DNA from 3 places in the Paenibacillus sp. FSL R7-0189 genome. Region 1 is predicted to be linked to each of the others. Evidence: riboswitches for the same ligand, from Rfam matches in the RefSeq annotation. Region 1 holds a riboswitch; each other region holds the start of a gene.

Region 1 (3,283 bases):
CACACATACACATCTAGATGCGCCTCAATTCGACGAGGATCGCGAGGAAGTTATTGCTCGTGCAGTAGAGGCCGGAGTTAGCAAGATGATCAATATTGGATTTAATCGGGAAACGATCCCTTCAACGATGAAGCTGGCTGAATCTTATGATTATATTTATGCAGCGGTGGGCTGGCATCCACAGGATGCGATTGATATGAAAGAGGGGGACCTCGATTGGATCGCCTCTCTTTGCAGCCATGAAAAAGTGGTGGCCATCGGAGAGATTGGATTGGATTATTATTGGGATACCTCTCCCAAGGATGTGCAGCAGGAGGTCTTCCGCAAACAAATCGGACTAGCCCGTGAACTAAAAATGCCAATCTGTATACATGACCGTGATGCTCATGAAGATGTTGTACGGATTTTACGGGAGGAAAAAGCAAATGAAATTGGTGGCGTGATGCATTCGTTCTCAGGCAGCTGGGAAACAGCAAAAATGTGTCTAGACCTTGGATTTCATTTGTCATTTGGAGGACCGATAACGTTCAAAAATGCCAGAGTGCCTAAAGAGGTGCTTGCACAGACGCCATTGGACCGATTATTGATCGAAACAGACGCTCCATATTTGACTCCACACCCCTTCCGTGGCAAGCGAAATGAGAGTGCTCATGTGAAGTTAGTAGCAGAGGCTGCGGCTGAAATTAAAGGGTTAACATGGGAAGAATTGGCTAAAATTACGTATGCGAACGCACTGGAACGATTTGGGATTGTCTGAAAACAGGAGTAAAACGGGTGAAAAATAGAGAATAGCCGATATATTAAACTTTTTTAATATAAAAACGGCTGATTATTACAATATTTTAACCATATATTTGCTTAAACGTGGTTGAATCGTCCTTTACAACATGCATCAAAACAGGATATCATCTTTTCAGTGATGTGAGCTGTTGTTATTGTGACAGCCATTGATTCATGGATCGTCTCGCTGAGTCTCCGTATGGAGAACGGGGGAACCAATATTGAACTGCCGCATGCCTGTATCTTGAATACGACTAGGAATTGCCGCAGAACAATATTTGATTTCTTCACGTGGTCTTTGGGGTGAATTTAAGGGCAACCGCCGTGAGCGGGTGACCTGAAATAGGGCGTCTCTCTTTCGTCCGAACCCGACAGCTAACCCCGTAAGCGCAAGTAAGAGAGGCAACCTCGTGCACAAACATTCCCGCGTATTCTGACATCGGAGAAGCCACGAAAGAGTCCTCAAGAGAACTCTTTTTAGGCTTCTTTATTTTTGAATAAACTGAATGTTGCCCGCATACTGTTATATAACAGGTGTGGGAGTAGCTGTGCCGAGCAGGCGATCCATGAGCAGGAGACGCTAAGTTAATACGTGCGTATCCTGTGACAATCTCAAATAGTTTCGTCAAAGAAATTCAGTCCTCATGATATACAAATTGACGACGAGGCTATGTAAGGAGGATGGAGAGAATGGGCTTATTCCAACCAGAGGTATCCCATGATTCGCAGTCATCCAGCAGGTCTTTCGCATTACGGTGGGAGCAAGTAAATACTCGCGTACTTTTACTTGCAGGTGTGATTTCAATCGCAATCGCGCTGTTAATTCTGCTGTACGTACACGGTCAAAGTAACAAACAATTTGTTTTAGTAATAGACGGGCAAACACAGACACTTGAAACGCGAGAAGCACTTCTTGGTGATGTGTTGGAGAAAGAGCAAATTTCGCTGCAGCCGCATGATGAATTATCTTTAGGTCTGAGTGATGAAATAAAAGACGGTGACCGTGTCGTTATCAATCGTGCGCAGAAATTTAGCCTTACTGCGGACGGAGCAACAAAAACGTTATATACGACCGAAGACACTATCGGTCAGGCGATTGACAAACTGGGTATCAACCTAGAAGGCTATGATAAGATTTTTCCTTCGTTAGACACCACCATCTCTGCTGACATGGAGATTAAGATCGTTCGTATCAACAAGCAAACGGTACAGCGAACAACTAACTTACCTTTCCGTGTTATTAAGACAGCAGATCCCTCCCTTACTGTGGGAACAGTTAGAGTGGCACAGGCAGGCAAACCAGGCGTCATGGTTCAGCATATTGAAAAGATCTATCAAGACGGAGAACTGGCCTCTATGCGCATGATCGGCAAGGAAGTACAAACGGTAACAAAAGATAAGATCATTGCCGTTGGTACTAAAGCACTTCCTAAGCCTACTGTAGTTGCTAAAGCTACAACAACTTCCAAATCAAGCACTACCTCCAAAACGACTAAAGTTAGCGCTAAGACTAAGAACGTCACAAGCAAGGCTGGCGTAGACTTTGAGTACAAGAAGATGATTAAGAACGTCTCCATGACAGCTTATTCGTCAGAAGAGCCAGGAATAGGTACTAAAACTGCCTCCGGAACACGCGTAACGGAAGGTCGTACAATTGCAGTAGATCCGAATGTAATTCCTATTGGCTGGTGGGTTTATATCGATGGGCTTGGATTCCGCCGTGCAGAGGATACTGGCGGTGCCATTAAAGGCAATAAAGTGGATGTCTATTATGATTCCCTGAGCCATGCTCGTAATTTCGGCCGTAAATCACGTACCGTATATGTGATTGGACCTGTGAAACCAGAGCTTAACTAGAACTGAAGCTTTTGCAAAAAATCCTTTGATAAGCTATAGTGATGATAACCGTAAGGAACGCTGGATGATCATTTCGTTGATCGCAGAGCAACCGCTCATCACTTATACATTCTTTAACCAAAAGAAGAGGAGCGAATCCTCTTCTTTTTGCTTTTTTTGGAAGGAGTCAAGAAATATGATTAAGGAATTAATCGTCGTTGAAGGCAAAAGCGATACCGTAGCCATTAAGCGTGCTGTGGAAGCAGATACGATTGAGACAGGCGGCTCTGCTGTAAACCGGACTGTAATTGCGAAGATTGCGCTAGCTATGGAACGCAGAGGGGTTATTATTCTTACGGACCCGGACCATGCCGGGGAGCGAATTCGTAAAATCGTTTCAGCGAAGGTGCCGGGCTGCAAGCATGCTTTTATTCCGGAGAAGGACGCAACTCGAAAAGGGGATATCGGTGTAGAGAATGCATCGCCAGAGGCGATTCGTCATGCGCTGCGTAATGTACATACCTCTTTTGAAGGAGCACCTGCTTTGATTGGTATTGATGACCTTATGGCCGCTGGAATGCTTGTACACCCTCGGGCTGCTGAAAGACGTATGGCGCTTGGTAATTTGCTTGGAATCGGATATTGTAACGGCAAACAGCTGTACAAG
Region 2 (3,283 bases), 2.6 Mb from region 1:
AGGCTTTTATCCATTTTATATCCGTCCATGATGCCATATCCACCTTTAGTTCCCTGATATGATACGACCGGGATACCAGCGGCACAAATCACATCGATATCCCTATAGATCGTTCGCTGGGAAACCTGAAACTCTTCAGCCAGCTTGGAGGCAGATAAAACTTCGTGGTTCAATAGCTTGTAGATCATAGAAATCAATCGTTCCAATTTCATGTGTGCATTCCCACCCATTAGTCCATTTCGTGTTACAGCGTGATTATATCATAGATTTTTTCGGGCTAATTTTGGGAGGGAGGAGTTTTGTTGTTGGTGATGAAGTAATATCCTATGACAGAGTCTGACAGAGCCGATTAATTTATTTATAGATTAAATCCGCAGGCTCTGATAAATGATTAACAGAAATAATAGCATCGTTTTTTTTCACAGGTGGGGTCCAATATTGCTCATTCCCAGGCAGGTCATCGAACCATTCGGCGTCCTTTGGACAATCTAGAATCATGAATTTTCCGTATTCCTGATCTCTGGATTGATGGTATTTGAGATAGGCTTTCCCGTTATCAATGGCGAGAATTTCTATTTTTCCTGAGGTGTGGCTCATGGATAAGCGTACTCTTTTGCCAAGTCCTGAGGTTCTAGTTTTGGCTTCTTCTACAATTTGATAGACTTGCTCGAGCGGTAATACGAAATCCCGGTTTCCGGCAACGGGCCGGTTCACAAAGAAGTAGTAGGGTGTAACGCCAGCCCATGAAAGTCGGTCCAGTAGTTCCCCTAAAATAATGGGATCATCGTTGATGCCTTTGAGGATGGGAGTCTGATTTACGACAATTGCCCCTGCGTTGTGGAGAGCTTTAAATGCTTTTTTGGCTTCAGGTGTGATTTCACGAGGATGATTGATGTGCGCCATAACATAGATTCGTTTGTCTTCGGTAGAGTAAGTACGAATCAGCTCCAGCAGCTCTTCGTCTTCAGAGATCCGCATCGGATTAAATACGGGTATCTTCGAACCTAGTCTAATGATTTTAACATGCTCAATGCTTCTTAGATTTTCAATAATGGATCTTAGCTTCGGTGTGGAGAGAATTAAACTGTCCCCGCCCGTAAGAAGTACGTTGTTAATCTCCGGATTCTTTGCGATATACTCCAAGCCCGGAGAGACATCAGCCATCGCCTCTTTCACGTCATTTCGAAACAGACGCTTACGGAAACAGTAGCGGCAATAAGCCCCGCAGACCTCGGATACAATCAGTAGTGCAGTGGTTCTATACTTGTGCTGACAACCAGGTACCACATAATTCGTGTCCTCATCGGAGGCGTCCCAGCGCCCATACTCCAGCAGTTCACCTTCGTTAGGAATAACCAGCTTACGGATGGGATCTTCTGGATCATCCCAGTTAATCAAAGACAGATAGTAGTCATTTACACGAAAAACAAATTTTTCTGTAATTTCTTTCAGATTCTCTTTTTCCAGCTCAGACAACATAGCTATTTTGTTAATATCCGTGAAGTACTTTACCTTTTGCACGTACATCTCTCCTTTGTCTCGTAGTGTGAGAAATGAGGGAGCCTTAGTGTCAAAGGCCAATCTACTGCCAGCAGGGTCCAAAAAAAGCACAAAAAGAGACCCTTAGCAAGGGTCTCTGGTTATGTAAATAACATGAAAAGCAGACCCATCCACTGCTGACGAGGTTAGCTGACGGACTCGGGTAAGATGGTACCCTACATTCTAATGCTCAATGATTCGCCCCAATTAACTGGTTCCCCCGCTTTTCAACTGTAAAAGTTGGAAATTAAGCGTAGATAAAGTATACCCTATGAAGTTTTGAAAAGTCAAAAGAGAATCCTAGATTCACCTTCAATTGCTAGCGCTACTTCCGCCGAGTAGTTTAGGCAACAACGTTAGCAGCTTCTCCCGGGTTAACGCATCACTGGAGTTCCATTTGCTTCCGTCGAGCAGATAAACATGTCCCTGACGTACTGCCGGGAGACTGTTCCAAAGTGAACTGTCTAGTAGTCGTTCCATTGCAGCTCGCGAGTCTTTGCGTTCCGGAATGAACATGAAGATATGATCTCCGGCGTAGGCAGGCAGTCGTGTTGGATCCACTTCGGCGAACCCTAACTCTTCGTCCAATATGGCCTGAATCTCTTCGGTCGGTTGTAAACCACATGGGGCATAAAGCGCAGTGGAGAATCCGGACATTCCCATAGCATATAGATGATCTCCATGATCATAGACCAAAGCAGAGGCGGTTTCTCCAACTTGGAGAGTTGTCGAGTAAAGCTGCTGCCACATGGCTGCGTTTTTGATTGTGAATGACTCCAGCCATGCTTCCGCTTCGCGCTGTTTACCTAGCCAACTGCCTAATGTCCGCATTCGGTTGTCGAGAGGCGCAAATGAATCAAAGGTGAGTGTCGGAGCGATACCAGAAACTGCTCTGTAGGCTCTTTCATCACTATTTGCCAAAATGATCAAATCTGGGTTTAGGGAAGCGGTCAACTGCGGGTCCAGTGGAAACCCGACGTTGGCGAGCTTCTTAAGTCGATGTTTATAGACGCTGTTCCGGGCGAATGCTTCATCTCCACCGATAGGCTTTACACCTAACGCGAGAAGGTCGCCAAGTGTCTCGCCATGATAGACAATACGTTTCGCTCGTTCAGGAATTTCCACCTCATGACCCGTCCAATCCTTGACGGTAAGCTTACGACCTTGCTGATGTGCATATTGTCCGGGTGTAACTCCTGTTTTTTGCCGAAAGCGGCGGCTGAAATAGTATTCATCCGAGAAGCCGACCAGTCTGGCGATTTCCCGCAGTGGTTCAGTCGATTCCTGCAGGAATCGTTTGGAATGATTAATACGCAGATCCGTCAGGTATTCAAGCGGCTTTTTACCCGTAAGCTGTTGAAAGATCGGTGTATACTGCCAGATCGATATCCCCGCCCGTTCAGCCAACTGCTTCACGGTGATACTCTCTGTATAATGCTCCTGAATGAATGTTATGGTCTTTTCTACGGATTCCGTAGGACTTGGCAGGTGTTTGGAAGGGTAATTATGCTCAAAAAGTAGCAGCAGCAATTCTTGGAATTTTAATTGTCGCTTGAATTGTTGTACATCATCGGTATTATTCCTGTTCATGAGCAGCTCTTCGACTAGTCGGATTACCTTGGTGAACGGGTGCACAATTAACTCCCGTCTGCCGGAAAGCAGCTCTCCAGAATATCGTTTAGGATGCTTGGTTGTATAAATTGCTGTAAAGGTGATGAGGTAATAATACAACGTCAGCTCCTGG
Region 3 (3,283 bases), 1.2 Mb from region 1:
ATAATCCAGCAAATTGGGCGTCACCAGCTGGTGTGCCACACGAATCCCCATATCCCGCTCCGGAAAAATAACCCGATCAACCCCCAGCCGCGACAGTGCGCGGCCATGAAGGATGGAGATTGCCTTAGCCACCACTTGCTTGACTCCAATCTCCTTTAACAAAATGGCCGCCAGAATGCTTCTCTCCATATTGTCACCAATCGCAACAATCCCACAATCAAAGTTCCGTACACCAAGCGAGCGCATAATTCCCTCATCTGTAGCATCTGCTACTACCGTATGCGTCAGCTGATCGCTCATTTCCTCCACGCGTTCTTCATGGTGGTCAATGCCGAGCACCTCGTAGCCCATTTCCATCAGCTCAAGCGCCAGGCTTGAACCGAAGCGACCTAAGCCGATTACTACAAATTGCTGTGCTTTCATTTCTAATTAACTCCTATCCAATAATTATTTTACCTTCAGGATACTTATACAGTGGTTTACCCTGTTTGGGACCGAGTGCATACGCCAAGGTTAGTGGACCTAGCCGACCTGCAAACATCGTCAGACAGAGTAGAATCTTACCGATCGCTGACAGTTCCGGAGTTAGCCCCATAGTCAGTCCTACCGTAGCAAAGGCGGAGGTCGTCTCAAACAAGATTGCCAAGAAATTACTGTCTTCAGTTGTGGAGAGTATCATCGACACAGAGGCGATTAACAACAAAGCCAGCAGTGTGATCGTTAATGCCTTGTAGATGCGCTCTTGAGCCAGCCGATAACGGAACAACACAACATCTTCCCGTCCACGCAGCATAGCAATAACAGCACCAATCATCATCGTAAAGGTTGTTGTCTTGATCCCGCCGCCCGTTGAGCCTGGAGAAGCACCAATAAACATAAGAATCACTATAAAAAATTGTGTAGCCTGCCGAAGTCCAGCAATATCAACTGTGTTCGCGCCAGCCGTACGGGGAGACACGGATTGAAAGAAGGCTGATAATATTTTACCGCCAAAATTCAGTGAACCTAGGGTACGAGTGTTAGTAAACTCGAATATAAAAATAACCAGAGCTCCGATCAGAATCAGCCCTGTGCTGGTGGACAGGACAACTTTACTATGTAGAGACAGCCTGCGGGTTACCCGAAACTCCACCAGATCTGACATTACAATAAAACCAATCCCGCCGGAGACAATCAGAAACATCACAATAATATTCACAAGCGGATCATATACATAATCAGTTAAACTGCGAAAATCCCCAAAAATATCGAACCCCGCATTATTAAACATAGACACCGCATGAAATATGCCAAAATAAATCGCTTTTCCCAGTGGCATATCAAAAGCCCAGCGAATAGACAGCAGCAAAGCGGCACAGCCTTCTATGACAAGAGAATATATAAGGACTCTCCGGATCAGTCGCACAATTCCTTCCATAGAGCCTTGATTCATGGCTTCCTGTAGGATTAGCCTGTCCCGCAAAGAAATTTTACGCTTTAACACCAGTGAAAATAGAGTGGCCATGGTCATAAAACCTAAGCCGCCGATCTGGATCAGGATCATAATTACGGTTTTCCCAAAAATCGTGAACGAAGTTCCGGTATCCAGCACAACAAGTCCTGTTACACAGGTTGCCGAAGTTGAAGTAAATAATGCATCAATAAATTCCACGGAATTCCCGCTTGTGCTTGAAATGGGCAACATAAGCAGCAAGGCCCCTATCAGAATAATCGATGCAAAACCAAGCACCAGTATCTGCGGCGGCGAGAGCTTCAGAAACTTAAATTCAGAAATCCTGCGAAACTGTGAAGCCACTATGCTCACCTTCTTATCAAAAATTCCAACAAAAAAAGCACTGGAAAACCAATGCTGACTTGGTTCCTGCAGTAAATTAGCCTACGAGGTTAGCTGACGGATTCGGACTGTGCAGGCTGCCCTATTCGTTCCTAGAACGAAATTCACCCCTGATGAAAGTGCCATTTATCTTGTACACTCCACTTTTCATCACTTCTTATGGTTCCCCCGTTTTCACCAGAAATTCGGCTACTATACAATTGCATACAAATTATATACGTTATTTAGTGAATTCACAAAGACACAATTAATGCTCATTCACATGAAAAAATGCGGTTTAAAGAGACTGCATCAAATGGAGTACCTTTTCTCATCACTTTTCCGTGTTTTCCCTGCAATTACACCGATTCTCACCATTCGTACACAAATGAACACGATAAAATTCATGGTATAAATTCACATGACTATTCTATACTATCTCTATTACCCATAAAAAGAACATATAATGTTTTTTGTAACCAGCCAGGCACTAATACTATAATGGAACATAACATTGTCAGTACATAACAAGGAGGCGTTACATGAATCCCGTCGGCCAGCCCCTACAGCAACGTGCCCTCTCCAAGAGGCTCATCATCTCGGGCATTATCGGTCTTATTCTATTTATTATGTTTCAGATTTCCCCTTCGCTGCTAAGCAGCTCTACAGGGGAAGATACCACCGTTATTAGCAAGGCAGAAGCCCGTGACCAAGCCGTATTATTCGCAGAACAAAAGCTCAATTACACCGAAGCACCAAACGATCAATGGAATGTACTTTACGAGACGGACTCTTCCTTTTATGGTTATATGTCTCGCGAGAAGCTTGTGGAGGACTACACCAAGAAAAAATTGGATCAAAAATATCCTTTTGATGTCTTTCGTGCAACGCTTACTCCGTCAGCGGATCAAGAGCCGCAAATCATCGTTGACCTCAATATGTATACCGGCGAGATTGTCGCTTTCTCAAAGGCTGCAAAAGTTGCCTCCGAAGAGGGGTCTGGCATTGCTTCCGTTGGTGCAAAAGAGGACAAGGGAGCTGACCTCACTCTAGCGCAGAAGGAGAATCTTGCTCGTCCTTGGCTTCAGGAATGGGAAGTAAATCCTGCCAAGCTACAAATTGAATCGAATACAGGAAGCCATGGGCTAGTGTATACGGATAGTACTGTTCAGGTCGGCGAATCCTTATTGCACTATTATTTTGATTTCAGTGGAGAGCAGGTCTCCAGCTTTAATGCCGGATTCACTGCACCAGCTTGGCATACCTCCTACGTACAAGGACAGACCTCTTTAGCGGAAAAGCTAACATTATTCGGTTACGGTATACCCACACTGATTTTAGGAATTCTGGCACTCGTCTACAGTATTCTTAGAAGAGAGCATACTTCCTTTAAACGTGGAGTATTCCTAAGCTCAGCCTATTTTGTAATCATGATGATCAGCACCTATAATATGCTGCCTGAATCTACGG

What was found. Region 1 has a riboswitch for cyclic di-AMP ahead of MKY63_RS10260 (3D domain-containing protein). Riboswitches for the same ligand answer to the same signal wherever they lie in the genome.
Region 2: it holds a riboswitch for cyclic di-AMP, as region 1 does, so the genes downstream of both, MKY63_RS30160 (KamA family radical SAM protein) here and MKY63_RS10260 (3D domain-containing protein) in region 1, are expected to answer to the same signal.
Region 3: it holds a riboswitch for cyclic di-AMP, as region 1 does, so the genes downstream of both, MKY63_RS15400 (TrkH family potassium uptake protein) here and MKY63_RS10260 (3D domain-containing protein) in region 1, are expected to answer to the same signal.

The regions. Positions count from the first base shown of each region.
Region 1 is NZ_CP150223.1:2,380,411-2,383,693, reverse strand. It holds gene MKY63_RS10265 (TatD family hydrolase) at 1-757, shown strand, start outside; cyclic di-AMP (ydaO/yuaA leader) riboswitch at 956-1,185, shown strand; gene MKY63_RS10260 (3D domain-containing protein) at 1,471-2,637, shown strand; gene rnmV (ribonuclease M5) at 2,813-3,283, shown strand, end outside.
Region 2 is NZ_CP150223.1:6,817,221-6,820,503, reverse strand. It holds gene MKY63_RS30165 (YafY family protein) at 1-212, opposite strand, end outside; gene MKY63_RS30160 (KamA family radical SAM protein) at 355-1,521, opposite strand; cyclic di-AMP (ydaO/yuaA leader) riboswitch at 1,662-1,803, opposite strand; gene MKY63_RS30155 (AraC family transcriptional regulator) at 1,852-3,283, opposite strand, start outside.
Region 3 is NZ_CP150223.1:3,534,527-3,537,809, reverse strand. It holds gene MKY63_RS15405 (TrkA family potassium uptake protein) at 1-423, opposite strand, end outside; gene MKY63_RS15400 (TrkH family potassium uptake protein) at 437-1,795, opposite strand; cyclic di-AMP (ydaO/yuaA leader) riboswitch at 1,860-2,035, opposite strand; gene MKY63_RS15395 (CPBP family intramembrane glutamic endopeptidase) at 2,356-3,283, shown strand, end outside.